DNA from 2 places in the Amycolatopsis sp. VS8301801F10 genome. Region 1 is predicted to be linked to the other one. Evidence: riboswitches for the same ligand, from Rfam matches in the RefSeq annotation. Region 1 holds a riboswitch; the other holds the start of a gene.
What was found. Region 1 has a riboswitch for thiamine pyrophosphate ahead of thiO (glycine oxidase ThiO). Riboswitches for the same ligand answer to the same signal wherever they lie in the genome.
Positions count from the first base shown of each region.

Region 2: another riboswitch for thiamine pyrophosphate. It lies ahead of F9C11_RS13360 (thiamine ABC transporter substrate binding subunit); the one in region 1 lies ahead of thiO (glycine oxidase ThiO).

Region 1 is NZ_CP176065.1:2,175,407-2,183,426, forward strand. It holds gene F9C11_RS10520 (MFS transporter) at 1-444, shown strand, start outside; gene F9C11_RS10525 (MarR family winged helix-turn-helix transcriptional regulator) at 457-891, opposite strand; gene F9C11_RS10530 (SDR family NAD(P)-dependent oxidoreductase) at 980-1,657, shown strand; gene F9C11_RS10535 (threonine/serine dehydratase) at 1,752-2,696, opposite strand; gene F9C11_RS10540 (hypothetical protein) at 2,852-3,643, shown strand; gene thiE (thiamine phosphate synthase) at 3,875-4,540, opposite strand; TPP riboswitch at 4,571-4,677, shown strand; gene thiO (glycine oxidase ThiO) at 4,674-5,759, shown strand; gene thiS (sulfur carrier protein ThiS) at 5,759-5,959, shown strand; gene F9C11_RS10560 (thiazole synthase) at 5,962-6,714, shown strand; gene F9C11_RS10565 (NAD(P)-dependent alcohol dehydrogenase) at 6,716-7,657, opposite strand; gene F9C11_RS10570 (TetR/AcrR family transcriptional regulator) at 7,715-8,020, shown strand, end outside.
Region 2 is NZ_CP176065.1:2,756,483-2,764,502, reverse strand. It holds gene F9C11_RS13370 (ABC transporter ATP-binding protein) at 1-803, opposite strand, end outside; gene F9C11_RS13365 (ABC transporter permease) at 803-2,440, opposite strand; gene F9C11_RS13360 (thiamine ABC transporter substrate binding subunit) at 2,416-3,483, opposite strand; TPP riboswitch at 3,515-3,627, opposite strand; gene F9C11_RS13355 (4a-hydroxytetrahydrobiopterin dehydratase) at 3,652-3,942, shown strand; gene F9C11_RS13350 (hypothetical protein) at 4,326-5,000, opposite strand; gene F9C11_RS13345 (GlxA family transcriptional regulator) at 5,100-6,077, opposite strand; gene F9C11_RS13340 (cysteine hydrolase family protein) at 6,184-6,774, shown strand; gene F9C11_RS13335 (hypothetical protein) at 7,119-7,763, opposite strand; gene F9C11_RS13330 (hypothetical protein) at 7,858-8,020, opposite strand, start outside.

The sequences.
Region 1 (8,020 bases):
TTGCTGACGCGGGTGGGCCCAGGGTCGTCGTACCTTGGATCGGTGCTGCCCGCGGTGGTGGTCTTCGGACTCGGCCTGGCCACAGTGGTCGCCCCGGTAACCGCGACGGTGCTGGCCGCCGCGCCGGACCGGTACGCCGGGGTCGCGTCCGGGGTCAACAACGCGATCGCCCGATCGGGTGGACTTCTGGCGGTAGCAGTGCTGCCCGCCGCGGCGGGTCTGACCGGGTCGGCCTACCGAGACCCGGCCGCGCTGACCGCCGGATGGCAGACCGCGCTGGTGATCTGCGCGGTGCTGGCGATCGTCGGCGGGCTGATCGCGTTGGGAATTCACAACGGGGTGCTCGGCGCGGTGGAAACGGATGATTCGCCGCATCCAGGGGATTGCCTGCATTGCGGGGTGGAAGGGCCGCCGACGCACGTCCATCCGGGTGGGCGGCGCTGATCTTTCGGCGGACTACGCGGTGCCGCGGGAGCGGGCGACCAGCCGGGTCTCGATGCGCTGCAAGGCCGTGATCAAGGTGCCGATCTCTTCGGTATCCGCGAAGGTCCCGTCGAGCAGGGCGGACCAGGTGTCGCGCAGTCGTTGCAGGTTCTCCGCTGCCTTGGCCGTGGGGTAGAGGCGCACTCGCCGGGCGTCGGCGGGGTCGGCTTCCCGGCGTAGCAGGCCCTTGGTTTCCAGGCCCCGGACCGCCCTGCTGACGTTGCTGGAGATCATCTGCGTGGCCTCGGCCGCGGCGTTGACCGTGGTGCCTGGGTGGCGGTCGACGAATCGCATCACCGCTCCTTCCAGCGGTGTCCCCGACTCGGCGTGTGCCTCCTTGGCGGCGTTGAGGTGCCGGGCCACCGCGAGGATCAGGTCGGCTGCCTCGAAGAGCTGGTCGTCTTTCACCGGGCCAGCGTAGCCGAATACCTATCGTTTGACAGGTATCTGCTCGGCGACGTAGATTTAGCTATCAATTGATAGCTAAGGAGCGGCCATGAAGGGCAAGAGCGCGCTGATCATCGGAGCGTCGCGGGGGCTGGGTTACGCGCTGGCCGCCGAGTTCCTCGGTCGCGGCTGGCAGGTCACCGCGACCGAGCGCACGCCGTCCGCGCTGCGCGAGCTGGTCGGGGCGGCGGTGGAGACCGTGGACATCACGGCGCCCGAGCAGGTCGCGGCGCTGCGCGAAAGGCTGGCCGGATCGGCGTTCGACCTGCTGTTCGTCAACGCCGGGACCAACTACACGACCGACCCCTCGGCGACCCTCGCCGACGTGTCCACCGAGGACTTCACCCACGTCATGGTGACCAACGCGCTGAGCCCGATGCGCGTCGTCGAGACTCTGCAGGATCTGGTTCCCGAGACGGGCACCATCGGCGTGATGTCGTCGGGCCAGGGCAGCGTCGCCGACAACACGAACGGCGGGTTCGAGGTGTACCGGGCGAGCAAGTCCGCGCTGAACCAGCTCATGCGCAGTTTCGCCGCGCGGCACGCCGACGATCCGCGCACGCTGCTGCTCATGGCGCCGGGCTGGGTGAAGACGGACCTCGGCGGGCCCTGGGCGCGGCTGACTGTCGACGAGAGCATCCCCGCGGTCGCCGACACGATCGAGGCGTGGGCGGGCAAGGGCGGGCTGCACTATCTGGACCGGCAGGGCCAGACCGTCAACTGGTGAGCGGCCTCCCAAGTCGCGTTGGGCGCGCCAAACGGCCACGGCGCGGACCGTGCCGGCGGCCGGGGAGTGCCGCTGGCACCGTCCCAACGCGGGGCTAAGCGAGCAGTTCGGCCAGCATCGCCGGGTCGATGTTGCCTCCGGAGACGATCGCGACGGTGCGGCCGCCCGGAAGTTCGTCGGCGTGGTGCAGGTAGGCGGCCGGGGCGGTGGCGCCGCTGGGCTCCGTCACCAGGCGGCCTTGGCGGGCCAGCACCCGGACGGTGTCGCGGATTTCGTCCTCGGTCACCGTGATCACGCCGTCCAGGACGCGCCGCAGGTGCGCGAACGTCAGTTCGGACGGTTGCGCGCGCAGGCCGTCCGCGATGGTGCGGGCGCGGTCGGTGATGGGCCAGTCCACGAGCTCGCCCGCGGCGAGGCTGGCGGCGGTGTCGGCGGCCAGTTCCGGTTCGACGCCGTAGACCTTCGCGTTCGGGCACTTCGCCTTGATCGCGGTGCCGACCCCGGAGGCGAAGCCGCCGCCGCTGACCGGGACCAGCACGGTTTCGACGTCCGGCAGGTCCTCGGCGATCTCCAGCCCGACGGTGCCCTGCCCGGCGATGATGTCCGGGTGGTCGAACGGCGGGATCAGCGTGAGGCCGCGTTCCTCGGCGAGGGCGAGCGCCGCCGATTCCCGTTCCGCGATCGGCACCTCGCGGACCTCCGCGCCCCAGCGGAGGGTGGCTTCGACCTTCAGCCGCGGCGTCACGTCCGGCACCACGATCACCGCCGGAATCCCGAATTCGCGGGCGGCGTACGCGACTGCTTGCGCGTGGTTGCCGCTCGAATACGCGACCACTCCGCGTTCCCGTTCGGCGTCGGTGAGTGCGGCGATCGCGTTGTACGCGCCGCGGATCTTGAACGCGCCGATCGGTTGCAGGCTCTCGGGTTTCACCCAGAATTCGCCGGGAACCCAGAGCTGACGCAGCAGCGGGGTGCGCACCGCGGTGCCCTTCACCCGTCCGGCCGCGGTTTCGATGTCGGAGATCGTCACGAGGTGCATGAGGCGAGTATGTCAGGAAAGTGTGAGCTTTAGTCTATCCATTGTGGACAGTCAACGTGGCGTCCCTCACCTCGGGGCAACGAAGGGAGCACCTCACGCGACTTAACCGTTGAAGAAACAGAGACCAACGGCTGGGAAACGATCAGATCGGAATCATGAGCGAGGAGCAGAAGGAAGCCAAGGAGGACAAGAAGAACCTCCGGATGACCTCGGTGCTCGCCGCGGCGCTCGCGGCGGTCACCGCCGCGTTGCTGGGTTCGACGCTGGGGGTCGCGGGCACCGTCATCGGCGCCGGGGTGGCCAGTGTGGTCAGCACCGTCGGAGGCGAGTTGTACCTGCGTTCTCTGCAACGCACTCGTGATGCTGCTCGGAAGGCTCTCGAGACGGCGGCTCGGCGCAGCCGCAGCGGGCTGTCCCCGGTGCGGGTGCCGGTCGACGCGGTGCGGGAGTCGGCGCCAGGGGACGCGGCGACCGTGCACGTGCCCGCTGATCTGGCGAACATGCCGACGGTTCGGCTGCGGGCTACGGAGCCGGAGCCTGCCGAGGGGCTCGGGGAGAAGCTTCGGAAGATGCGGTGGCCGTTGATCATCGGGTCGTCCGGAGTCGCGTTCGTGGTGGCGTTGGTTGTCTTGCTGGGGCTGGACTGGACTACCCAGGGGAGCGTGTCCACCGGGTTGATTCCTCGGCAGCCGGATACCAGTCAGCAGCGGGAGGATCGGCCGGATCATTCGCCCAGTACTGAGCCGCAGGTTCCTTCTGGGGGTCCGTCTCGGTCGGGGAGTGCGACGTCTTCGCCTGCTACTACGCCTAGTGCTCCGCCGTCTTCTCGGGCGACGCAGCAGACGCAGCCGCCGTCTTCGTCTTCGAAGCCGACTACTTCTTCGCAGGCGCCTAGCGGTAGTCAGACGCCTACTGCGCCTGGGGTGCCTTCTAACGCGAATGAGTAGGCGGCTCGTCGCCCTGGGGGGCGACATTGCCGGTGATTGGTTGCGTGGGGCACCCCGAAGCCCAATTGTGCTGACGGGCGGTGGGTGCTTGTCAAGGCGGGAAAGATGCCTTGACAAGCACCCACCGCCCGCAGGGAGGCTTCGTATCGGGGTGCGGGGGAGGGGCTGGGTGCCTCGCTGTTTGGGTGCAGCGGTGCGGTTTTAGGGCTGGGTGCGGCGGCTGCGGTGTGTTTACGGGAGTTGGGCTCGTAGTGCTTGTGCGGCTGCTTTCGGGTCTTCTGCTTCGGTGATTGCTCGGACTACGACGATGCGGGTGGCGCCTGCTGCCAGTACTTCGGGCAGGCGGGGTTCGTCGATGCCGCCGATGGCGAACCACGGGCGGTTTGTGCCGCTTGCTGCGGTTGCGCGGACCAGGTCAAGGCCTGGGGCGGATCGTCCTGGTTTGGTGGGGGTGGGCCAGCACGGGCCGGTGCAGAAGTAGTCCACTCCTGGTTCCGTTGCGGCTGCGGTGGCTTGCTCCTCCGAATGGGTGGAGCGGCCGATCACTACCTCGTCGCCCAGGACTCGGCGGGCCAGGGGCACCGGGATGTCGTCTTGGCCCAGGTGCAGGACGTCGGCGCCGACTGCCAGCGCTACATCCGCTCGGTCGTTCACCGAGAGCAGCGCTCCGTGGCGGGCGCAGGCTTCTGCCAGGATCTCCAGCGCCGCGATTTCCTGCTTGGCCTCCAGCGGTGCGCCTCCGGTCTTGTCCCGCAGTTGCACGATGTCGACGCCACCGGCCAGCGCGGCGTCGGCGAACTCAGCTAGGTCTCCTCGGGAGGAGCGGGCGTCGGTGCACAGGTACAGCCGGGCGGCGGCTAGCCGGGTGCGAATTTGGTCTCCGGTCAAGGCAGGCATGGCGGTGACGTTACCCGCGCGCTACGGTGTGGGGGTCCGCACGGGAGCCCGAGGCAACGGGCTGAGAGGGAGCTGCCGCTCCGACCGTGGAACCTGATCCGGGTCATGCCGGCGCAGGGAGCGTGATTCCACTGTGAACACCAGCACCACAACCGTCACTGTCGTCGGCGGCGGCGTCATCGGGCTGTCCGCGGCTTGGCGCGCGGCCGCTCGCGGATGGCGCGTCACGGTCGTCGACCCGGAACCCGTGCGCGGCGGCGCGTCCTGGCTCGCCGGCGGGATGCTCGCGCCGGTCACCGAGGCGTGGCCGGGCGAGGAAGCCGTGCTCAGCCTGGGGGAAGCGGCGCTGCGGCGCTGGCCCGGCTTCGCGAGCGACCTCGCCGCCGAAGGCACCGATCCCGGGCTCGCCGAGCACGGCACGATCGTCGTCGGGTTCGACAGCGCCGACGCCGGGCACCTCGACATCCTCGCTGGCTATCTGCGTTCGCTCGGCCGCGACGTCGAGACGCTCACCGGACGCGAGGCGAAGCGGCTCGCGCCGGGGCTCGGCGCGGTGCGCAGCGGCTTGCACGTGCCGGGCGATTTAGCCGTGGACAACCGGAAACTGCTCACTGCGTTGAGCGAAGCGGCTACGAAGCGTGGGGTCGAGTTCCGGCGCGAGCGGTTGCAGAGCCTCTCCGAAGTGTCCGGTCCGGTGATCCTCGCCGCCGGCGCGTGGACCGGACAGCTGCATCCGTTGCTGGAGCACGCCGTACGCCCGCTGAAGGGCGAGATTCTGCGGCTGCGTCCGCGTCGCGGGTGTCTGCCGCCTCCGCCGTACACGGTGCGCGCGATGGTCGAAGGACGGCCGATCTATCTGGTACCGCGAAAAGACGGCGAACTGGTCCTTGGCGCGACGCAGTACGAAGCCGGTTTCGACCAGGCTGTCACCGCGCGCGGCGTACGCGAGTTGCTGGAAGGCGCGGAGCGGATCCTGCCCGGCATCACGGAGTACGAGCTGGTGGAGGTCGCCGCCGGACTGCGGGCCGCGAGCCGGGACGCTTTGCCGTACCTCGGCGAAGTGAGCGAAGGCGTGTACGCGGCGACAGGACACCACCGCAACGGTTTGCTGATGGCGCCCGCGACTGCGGACGCCGTGGTCGCGTGGCTGGCCGGCGAAGCCCCGCCGCCGGAGGTCGCCGCGGCGACGCCCGCCCGTCTGGAAAAGGAGCGAGTCTGATGGAGATCAAGGTCAACGGCGAATGGCGGGAATTCCCCGACGACAGCACCGTTTCCGCGGTCCTCGACGCGCTGGGCGCGGAACGCCGGGGCGTGGCCGTCGCGGTCAACGGCGAGGTCGTTCGGCGTGGCGAATGGGAAGAAGCGGTCGTGCCGAAGGGCGCGCAGCTCGAAGTGCTGACCGCGGTTCAAGGAGGTTGAGCATGGACGACCTGATCATCGGCGAGCACAAGCTGTCGTCGCGGCTGATCATCGGCACCGGTGGCGCGGCGAATCTCGAAGTGCTGGAACGAGCGCTCGTCGCGTCGGGCACCCAGCTCACCACCGTGGCGATGCGCCGCGCCGACGCCGAGGGCGGTTCGGGCGTGCTGGAGTTGTTGCGGCGCTTGGACATCGAGCTGCTGCCCAACACCGCGGGCTGCCGGACCGCGGCCGAGGCCGTGCTCACCGCCCAGCTGGCCCGCGAGGCGCTGGAAACGAACCTGGTCAAACTCGAGGTGCACGCCGACGACCGCACCCTGCTGCCCGACCCGCTGGAGACCCTCGAAGCAGCCGAACGCCTGGTGGCGGACGGGTTCACGGTGTTCGTGTACACCAACGACGACCCGGTGCTCGCCCTCCGCCTGGAGGAGGCGGGCTGCGCCGCGGTGATGCCGCTCGGCGCCCCGATCGGCACTGGGCTGGGCATCCGGAACCCGCACAACATCGAGCTGATCGTCTCGCGCGCGTCGGTGCCGATCGTGCTGGACGCGGGGATCGGCACGGCCTCGGACGCGACGCTGGCGATGGAACTCGGCTGCTCGGCGGTGCTGCTGTCGACCGCGGTCACCCGCGCAGCGGATCCGGAGCGGATGGCGCTGGCGATGCGAAGCGCGGTGGAGGCCGGGTACCTGGCACGGGGTGCGGGGCGGGTGCCGCAGCGGTTCTGGGCGCAGGCGTCGAGCCCGCCTCGGTGAGCTACGCCTCGACGACGATTTTGCCGCGCACACCGCCGTTTTCCAGCGCGCGGTGTGCTTCGGCGATATCGGCGAACGGAAACACCCGATCCACCAGCGGCCGCACCAACCCCGCGTCGACCCACCGGCTCAGGTCAGCGAGCAGATCCGCCTTCGGGTTCCCGCTGAACGCCCGCACCCAGCGGGCAGGGCGCAGCGAGTTCGCCGCCAGGTAGCCGAGCGTGCGGGCCGGATGGGCGAGGTCGAACGCGATCGCGACCATCCGCCCGCGCGGGGTCAGCAGCCGCCGGAACGCGCCTAGGTCCCGGCCGACGGTGTCGAGGATGACGTCGAACTTCCCCAGGTCCCCCGGATCGCGGTAGTCGAGCGCGACGTCCGCGCCGAGTTCCCTTGCCAGCTCCAGGTTTTTGGCGCTCGCCAGCCCGGTCACGTGCGCGCCCATCGCTTTGCCGAGCTGGGTGGCCACGAAGCCGACCCCGCCGGTCGCGCCGCGGATCAGCAGGCGTTCGCCGGGTTTGAGCCTGGCCTTGTCGCGCAGCGCGGTGATCGCGGTGGTACCCGCCAGCAGCGACGCCGCCTGCGCGGGATCGAGCCCGGCAGGCACGTGGTCCAGCCGATCCGCGGCCATCGCGTAGTACTCGGCGGCGGTGCCCATCCGCCGCCCGACGCCCCAGACGAGATCGCCGGCGGCGAACCGGCTCGTTCCGGGCGCGGCGACCTCGCCGACCAGGTCCAGGCCGACCCGCTTGGGAAAACGCTTGCCGCTGAACGGAAGCAGCTTCCCGGACCGCATGGCGAGTTCGCCGCCGTTGACCGACAGCGCGCGCACCCGGACCAGGACTTCGCCGGGGCCGGGCACCGGTGCCGGGACCTTCACCTCGTGCAGGACTTCCGGCGGTCCGTAACGGTCGTAGACGATGGCGTTCATCGAAGTGGAAGGCATGTTCCACTTCTAGCACGGAAAGTGGAAAGGGTCTTCCGATTCGCCTAAAGTGAGAGAGTGCCGGAAAAATCGACTCGGTTGCGCACCGACGCCGCCCACAATCGCGCGCAGATCCTCGAGGTCGCCGAACGCACCTTCGAGACCGAGGGCCTGGACGTGTCGATGAGCGAGCTGGCGCGCCGTGCCGGTCTCGGCGTGGCCACCGTGTACCGGCATTTCCCGACCAAAGCCGACCTGATCGCCGAAGCCTTCGCCGAGCCGATGGCCGAATGCGCGAGCATGCTCGACGAGGCGCTCGCCGACCCCGATCCGTGGCGCGGCTTTTGCCGGGTGATCGAGGAAGTGTGCGCGATGCAGGCGCGC
Region 2 (8,020 bases), 580 kb from region 1:
AATCCCAGGCGAACCGGACCGTCGTCCACTGCCAGCTCGACGGCACCCAGCCCAGTCCGCACCACGCCGCCGGCCGCGGTGCCGTCCAGGAACGTGGTGACGCCGAGGAAGCGCGCCACGTCGTCGTCCACCGGCTTGTTCCACACCGACCGGACCGCGCCCTCCTGCCGGATTTCCCCGGCGTCGAGCACCGCGACGCGATCGGCGAGCGTGAAGGCTTCCTCTTGGTCGTGCGTCACCAGCAGCGCGGTGATTTTGCTGCGCCGCAACAGGTCCGCCAGGTCGATCGCCAGCTGCTCGCGCAGTCCAGCGTCCAAACCGGACAGTGGCTCGTCCAGCAGCAGCAACCGCGGTTCGGGAGCCAGCGCGCGAGCCAACGCGACGCGCTGCGCCTGTCCGCCGGACAGCTCGGTCACGCGTCGCCGCTCGTAGCCTTCCAGCCCGACCAGCTTCAGCAGTTCCTTGACGCGCGCCGCGTGCCGTTCGCGAGGCACCCCGTGCATCCGCAGGCCGAACGCGATGTTCGCGGCGACATCGCGGTGCGGAAAGAGCTGTCCGTCCTGGAAGACCAACCCGAATTCGCGCTTGTGCACCGGCACCGCGGCGAGATCGGCGCCGTCCCACGACACCGACCCGGACGACACCGGCTCCAGTCCGGTGATCGCGCGCAGCAGTGTCGACTTGCCCGACCCGGACGGGCCCAGCAACGCGAGCACCTCGCCGTCGGCGATGTCCAGCTTCGCGTCGCGGACCGCGGCGAACGCTCCATAGTGGACAGTCAGGTCCCGTACCGTCAGCGCCATCAGAACTCCCCGACCGTGCTGGCGCCGCGGACCGAGCCGAACCGGTCGATCAGCGCCACCGCCACCACAGTCACCACCATGAGCAGGGCGCACGAGGCGTACGCCATCTGGTTGTTCAGCTCGCCCGGCCGGCTGATCAGCGTCGCGACGGCCACCGGGAGCGTCGGCGCGTCCGGCCGGGCGAGGAAGCTGGTCGCGCCGAACTCGCCGAGCGCGACGACGTAGCCGAAGCCCGCCGCGGCCACCACGGACCGCGCGACCAGCGGGAAGTCGATCTCCCGCCACACCCGCGCCGGGCTCGCGCCGAGCGTCGCGGCGGCCTGGCGCAACCGGATGTCGACCGCGCGCAGCACCGGCAAGATCATCCGCACCACCAGCGGCATGATCACGAGCGCTTGGGCGAAGGGCACGAGCAGCGGCGACGTGCGCAGGTCGCCGGGCAGCGCGTCGAGCGTCACGAGGTAACCGAAGCCGACGGTCACCGCGGAGACGCCCAACGGCAGCATCAACGCGACGTCCATGGTCTCGCCCATCCCGCGCGCGAGCCCGCCCGGCGAACGGCGAAGCGCGACCAGCACGACGCTCGCGACCAGGCCGACGGCCATCGCCAGCAACGTCGCATCCGTGGCCGCGGCGAGGGAATTCTGCGCCGCGATCCAGCCGGACACCTGCAGCGCGTCGTTCTGCCCGACGGTATTCAGCGCCCGATACCCAGCGAGACTCCACCCGTCCGAACTGGACACCGATTCGACGAGCAGCGACACAATCGGCGTCAGCAGCAGACCAAGCACCACCACGGCGGCACCGACCGTCCACCACTCCCCGCCCCGCGGCCGACGCGCGGTGACCTGCGCGGACCGCAACTTCACCGCGTTCTCCCGCTTCCGGCGCGCCATCGCCCCGAGAACCAGCGCGGCGACGACGGCGGCGAACTGGATCAACGACAACGCGGCCGCACCGGAGAGGTCCAGCAGGTCGACCGTCCGGAGGTAAATCTCGGTCTCCAGCGTCCGGTAGCTGCCGCCGCCGAGGATCAGCACTACGCCGAAACTGGTGGCGCAGAACAGAAACACCACCGCGGCGGCGGACGCGACAGCCGGGCCGAGCGCGGGCAGCGTCACCGAGCGGAACGCCCGCCACGGCGATGCTCCGAGCGCCCGCGCGGCCTCGGTCGCTCGCGGATCGAGGTGCGCCCACAGCCCGGCGACCGTGCGCGCGACGACCGCGACGTTGAAGAACGCGTTGGCCAGCACGAGGGGCAGCACGCCGCCGTCCGGCCAGAGCGCCCGGAACGCCAGTCCGACGACGACCGTCGGCAGCACGAACGGGACCAGCACGATCGTCCGCGCCAAGCCGACGCCCGGCAGCCGGACCCGCGCCAGGAGGTACGCCACCGGCAGCCCGGCGAGCACCGCGACGACGGTCGACGCGGCCGCGCTGGCGAGCGTGAACCCGGCGAGCCGCCACGTCCGCGGGTCGCCGAGCACGGTGTCGACGCCGCCCGCGGAGAACCCCCGGCCGACGATCGCGACGACCGGCCAGGCGAAGAACACCACCAGGAACGCGACCGGCAGCAGGCCGAGCAGCGTGAGCCCGATGGTGCGCGCGGGGATCACGCGCCCATGAGCGAGCGCCATTCCCCGATCCACTTCTCCCGGCCGGCCTGCACCTTGTCCGCGGGCATGGTGGCCGGAGCCTGCGGCAGCGGAGCCGCGGTGGCCCAGCCGGCGGGCAGTTCGACGCCCTGGCGCGCCGGGTAGACGTACATGTTCGCCGCGACCGTCGTCTGGAACTGCTGCGACAACAGGAAGTCGACGACCTTCTGCGCCTGCGGGACCTGCTTGCCGTTGGTGAGCACGCCCGCGTACTCGACCTGGCGGAAGCAGGTGTCGAGCAGCGCCTTGGTGCGCGGCTTGCCGTCCTCGCCGACCTCCGCGGCCGGCGACGAGGCGTAGGACACGACGATCGGCCGCGGGCCCTTGCCCGACGAGCCGGAGAAGTCCTTGGTGTAGGCCTCCTCCCAGCCGCTGACGGTCTTGAGGCCGTTGTCCTTCAGCTTCTGCCAGTAGCCCTTCCAGCCGTCCTCGCCGTACTTCGCGACCGTGCCGAGCAGGAAGGCCAGCCCCGGCGACGCGGTGGCCGGGCTCTCCGCGACGGTCAGGTCCTTGTACTTGGGGTCGGCGAGGTCGTCGTAGCTCTTCGGCTCCGGGAGGCCCTTGCTCGCGAAGTAGGCCGGGTCGATGTTCACGCAGACGTCGCCGAGGTCGACCGCCGCCAGCCGGTGCTGCGGGTCGACGGAGTAACGCTGCGGGCCGCGGTCGGCCTCCGGGCTCGTGTAGGGCTGGAAAACGCCCTCGCTGAGCGCGCGCGAGGCGAAGGTGTTGTCGACCCCGTACGCGACGTCGCCGATCGGGTTGCCCTTGGTGAGCACGAGCTTGTTGGTGAGCGCGCCGGCGTCGCCGGATTTGAGGATCTTGAGCTTGATCCCGGACTGGCGCTGGAAGGCGTCGAGCACGTCCTGCGGCGCGGCGAACGAATCGTGCGTGACCAGCGTGACGGTCGGCGTCTTCTGGTCCGAGCTCGCGGACGACCCGCCGGAGTCGCCGCCGGACAGCGAGCAAGCGCTGGCGAGCATCGAAACCCCGGCAAGGCCTGCCACCGTGCGGACGGTCCGCGACATCATTCTTCCCCTCCTGCACTGCGCCGGATGAGGGAGAGCGATACGGCCTCCCTACGCCGGCATGATCCGGATCCAGGTGCGAACGGTCGCGGGCTGTCGGACCCGCCTCTCAGCCCGGCGTACCGGACTCCCGTGGCAATGCCGCAGCGTAGCCGACACCATGGAGCGATGACGCAACTATTGAACGACTCGGCAGTGGAGCAGGCCCTCGGCACCGTCCCGGAGTGGCAGCGCGACGCGGCGACCATCGTGCGCACCGCCGAACTCCCGTCCTTCCCGGCGGCGATCGAGGTGGTGGACCGGGTGGCCGAACTCGCCGAGGAAGCCGGCCACCACCCCGACATCGACATCCGCTGGCGCACCCTCACGTTCCGCCTCAGCACCCACTCCCTCGGCGGGCTGACCGAAGCCGATTTCGCGCTGGCCCGCCGGATCGACGAGCTGCTGGCGGCCCGCTGACCAGGTGTGATGTCGGCAACCCTGGCACCATGAGCGGCCCCTTCGCGCGTCTTCCGGACAGACGACGAGAAGGAGGTCAGCATGGTTCAGGCAGTCGTGGTGGGAATGGGTTCGTTCGCCCTGATGGTGGCCGCCGCGGGCGGCGTGCTGTGGCACACCGCGCGCACTCGACGTGACCTTGATCACAGGCGGTAACAGTGAGCTAGATCAAGGCGCTATCCCAGCGGAATCGTCGGCACTCGCCCCGCTAGGACCCGCCATGAACAGCACATCCACCCAGCTCACCGCCGCGCAGCGCACGTGGGTCGCGGTGTTCTCGACCGCCGTCGTGCTCCTGTCGATGGTGGTGCTCGGCCTGCTCGGCTGAGCGCTGCCCGCGTGAGTCAGGTCACCGGGCCCGCGGGCGGCAAAGCCGGGACCCGCTGATGCCGCTGAGCGTGCTCGACCCAGCCCGGCGGCAGCCACTGCCCGGTGACGAGCTGCGGATGCCGCGGGTGCATGGCGTTCGCCCACGTCACGAAGAGCAGTTCGGCCCATTCCGACTGGATCAGCCAGGAGACTGGGCCGTTTTTGCTGTCCCCCGTCACGTGCGCGACCGCCGGGGCGACCATTGTCGCGCCGGTGATCGAGTTCCAGCTCCACGCGAGCACGCGCGGCGTATAGAGGTGGAAGCCGTGCGGGCTCAGGTAGATGCCGCCCTGCTCGATCGGCACCCAGCGCGGCACCGCGGCCGCGGCCGCCGCCTGCCGTGCCCGCGACCGGGCGATCGCCCCGCCCACCAGCGACCCGGCCACGAGCCCGGCGCCGACCGCCCCCGTTCCGAACACGAACGGCGTCGACACGCTCCAGCTTCCGTCCCCGAGCGCCCGGTAGTCCGAAACCACGACTGATCCGGCAGCCCAGAACCGTTCGCCAGCCACGTTCCGGCCGGGAAACGGCGCGAGCACTTCCTCGACCTGGCTGAGGTCGGCGTCGCCCGCCAGGTGGCAGGTGTAACTCAGCACGTCGTCGCGATAGGTCCAGGGCGGCGCTGTCGGGGACGGCTGTTTTTTGGCCATTCGAACCCCCTCGCTGAATGCGGGGATGATCGTAGCGAAGGTCCAGTCGGCTATTCAGCCGGGGAATTGGTGTGCCGCAAGGAATATTCCGCTGGCGGCCTAGGCGATCCGGAACCGCTCGCGGTATTCACTCGGCGTCGTCTTCAACGTCCTCCGAAAAGACCGGTTAAGCGTCGAAACAGTGCCGAATCCGCAGTTCCTGGCAATTCTCGACAGAGTTTCCTCAGTCGTCTCCAGCCGATGCCTCGCCGCCTCGACCCGCGCGTGCTCGACGTAGGCGGCGGGCGTCATCCCCAGCTCCGCCTTGAACACCCGGGTGAGCTGCCGGTCCGTCACGTGCGCTTGCGCGGCGAGGTCGGACACCGTCAGCGGATCCGCCAGATGAGCCGCGATGTACTGCCGCAACTCGTCGACCCGCCGAGTCGCGGACGCGGGTTCCAGCGACACGCTGAACTGGCTCTGCCCGCCCGGCCGGCGCAAGAACATCACCAGCTGCCGAGCCACCCGCGAGGCCAGCTCCGGCCCGAAATCGTCGGCGACCAGGGCCAGCGCGAGGTCGAGGCACGCGCTCAGCCCGGCGCCCGTCCACACGGAACCGTCACGGATGAAGATCGGGTCCGCGTCGACGGTCACCTCCGGATGCTCGGCGGCGAGCTGCCGGGCGGTCGACCAGTGCGTCGTGGCGCGTTTGCCGTCGAGCAGTCCAGCCGCCGCGAGGATGTGCGCACCGACGCAGACTGAGGTCACGCGGCGCGTCCGCGCAGCCAGCCGACGGACCTCCTCGACCACCGCCGCGTCGCACCGCGCGACGATCTCCCCGTTCTCTCCCGTCGTAACCGCACCCGGCACGATCAGCGTGTCGATCGCCTTCCCGGACAGCTCCGCGAACGTCACGTCCGGCAAGACCCGCACGCCAGCCGAGGTGGTGACCGGCTCAAGCGTCTCGGCCGCGAGCACCACCCGGTAGCCGGTCGGCCGGTCCATTTCCCGCTGCAGCAAGGAAAACACCTCGGCGGGCCCGGTCACGTCGAGCAGGTCGATCCGGTCGAACAGGACGACGACCAGCAGCCTCTCCATCCGCACCCCCCTCATGTCGGTTTTTGCGCTTTGCATGTCATTGCCGACATCCCGGTGCCGAGTCTAGCGTCGATCGTGCGGAACGAAAACGAGAGGAAACCCCACCATGGCAAGGAAAACGCTGCGGGAGCTGAACGGCCTCGACCAGACCCCGGCAACGCTGGCCGACGCGACGCTGATCCTGGTCGACTACCAGAACACCTACACCCGCGGCGTCATGGAACTGGAAAGCTGGCGCCCGGCCCTGACCGCGGCCCGGCAGTTGCTCGCCAAGGCCCGCGCCGCAGGAGCGACCGTGATCCACGTCGTCAACGACGGCGGCGAAGGCACGCCGTACGACATTCGCGCCGAGATCGGCAGCATCCACCCGGACGTCGCCCCGCTCGAGGGCGAACCGGTTGTCGTCAAGGGCGCACCGAATGCCTTCGTGAACACCGACCTGGGAGCCCGGGTCGACGCGGCCGGGCACAAGAACGTGGTGATCGCCGGGTTCATGACGAACATGTGCGTCACGTTCACCACGGAGGGCGCGTTCCTGCGCGGCAACCAGCCCACCGTCGTCGCAGACGCCTGCGCCACGCGGCCGTTGCCGGGTCCGGCTGGGGAGGTTAGCGCTGAGCAGCTGCACTCCAGCGCGTTGGCGACGATTGGAGATCTGTACGGCGTGGTGGTTTCGAGCGTCGCCGAGCTGAACTGACCCCTTGGCCTCCGGCCTCGGTGGGCCAGTGTCCTGCTGAGGCCGGTTCGTCAGTTATCGATTAACCCGGCGACGACCTTCCGCACGATCCCGTCGGCTCTCGGGGTGCCGTAGAAGTAGACCGACCCGTAGCCCCGAAGGTATTCGGCGATGACGTCCTCTAGCTCCCCCGACCGGCCAAGGAGGGGGTGAAGAGCCCGGGCATAGCCGGAGCATACGAACCGGGACCGACAATTTCGTGCCCGCAGCCTTGTCCGGCAGCGAACCCGCCTCAGACGTTGAAGCGGAACTCCACCGCTTCCGCGATGAGGCAACGTCTCACCACCGTGGATACGAACCGGCCGCTATCCTTCGAGCGCGGCGACGAGCAGCTCCCCGACCAGCCGAACGTCGTCGATCTCGATCTCACCGCTTTCCGGGACTGCCTGAATCTTTCGCAGAGAGCGTTCTGCTGTCTGGTCAAACCATCGTCTCGCGTGAAGCAGCGCATCAGCGCGCAACTGAGAATCGGCGATCTCAAGTTGGTCTCGGGAAAGAGGACCGCATTCGCGGTCGAGCGTGACGCGAACGATGTCAAGAAGATCGGTACCCTCTTTCGCCGATCCGCGATTCATGATCGACTGCAGCTTCATCGCGATGATCGGGCCGGGTTCAGCCACCAGCACCGTCAGCGGCTTGAGCCCGGCCGCGTCCAGTTCGAGCGCGGAGGCGGTCGATGCCGCCCAAGCATGAGACTGGACGTGCAAACGATCGGTCGGGTCGGCAGGAAGATCTTCGATCTCGGCGTCTGTGACCTCCAAGACGTCGACCTGCACCTCGCCGTGCGGCGTATCAATCAGAACGCCGGACGGGCCGCTCCGGGTAGCCCCAGTCTCCACGAGCAGTTCGAGCTGCGAGCGCTCGTGCGCCGCCCGGTGGTCAACGGTATCGAGGTCAACCGTTGCCCGGTAAGGCGAAGAGAGCCTGCACATGACCGCAAGGCCACCCACGAGAACGACCTGCCGCCCCGTCCTCTCAGCAACGACGGGTATCGCACTCACGAGCCGAGTCATGGAACTGCCGGCGAGAACAACCCTTCGAGTCTCACCAGACACGGTGCCAAGGTTTCTCTAGCGTCCACATGTCCAGGATCTCCCGGCCACGCCCGGGGTCCTGCGCGAGATCGAGCGCCACGAACAGCGGGTTGGCCAATGGCCACGGCTCATCTGCCCATGCCGTCGCGTCAACGCGCCGGGCGCAGGCAAGA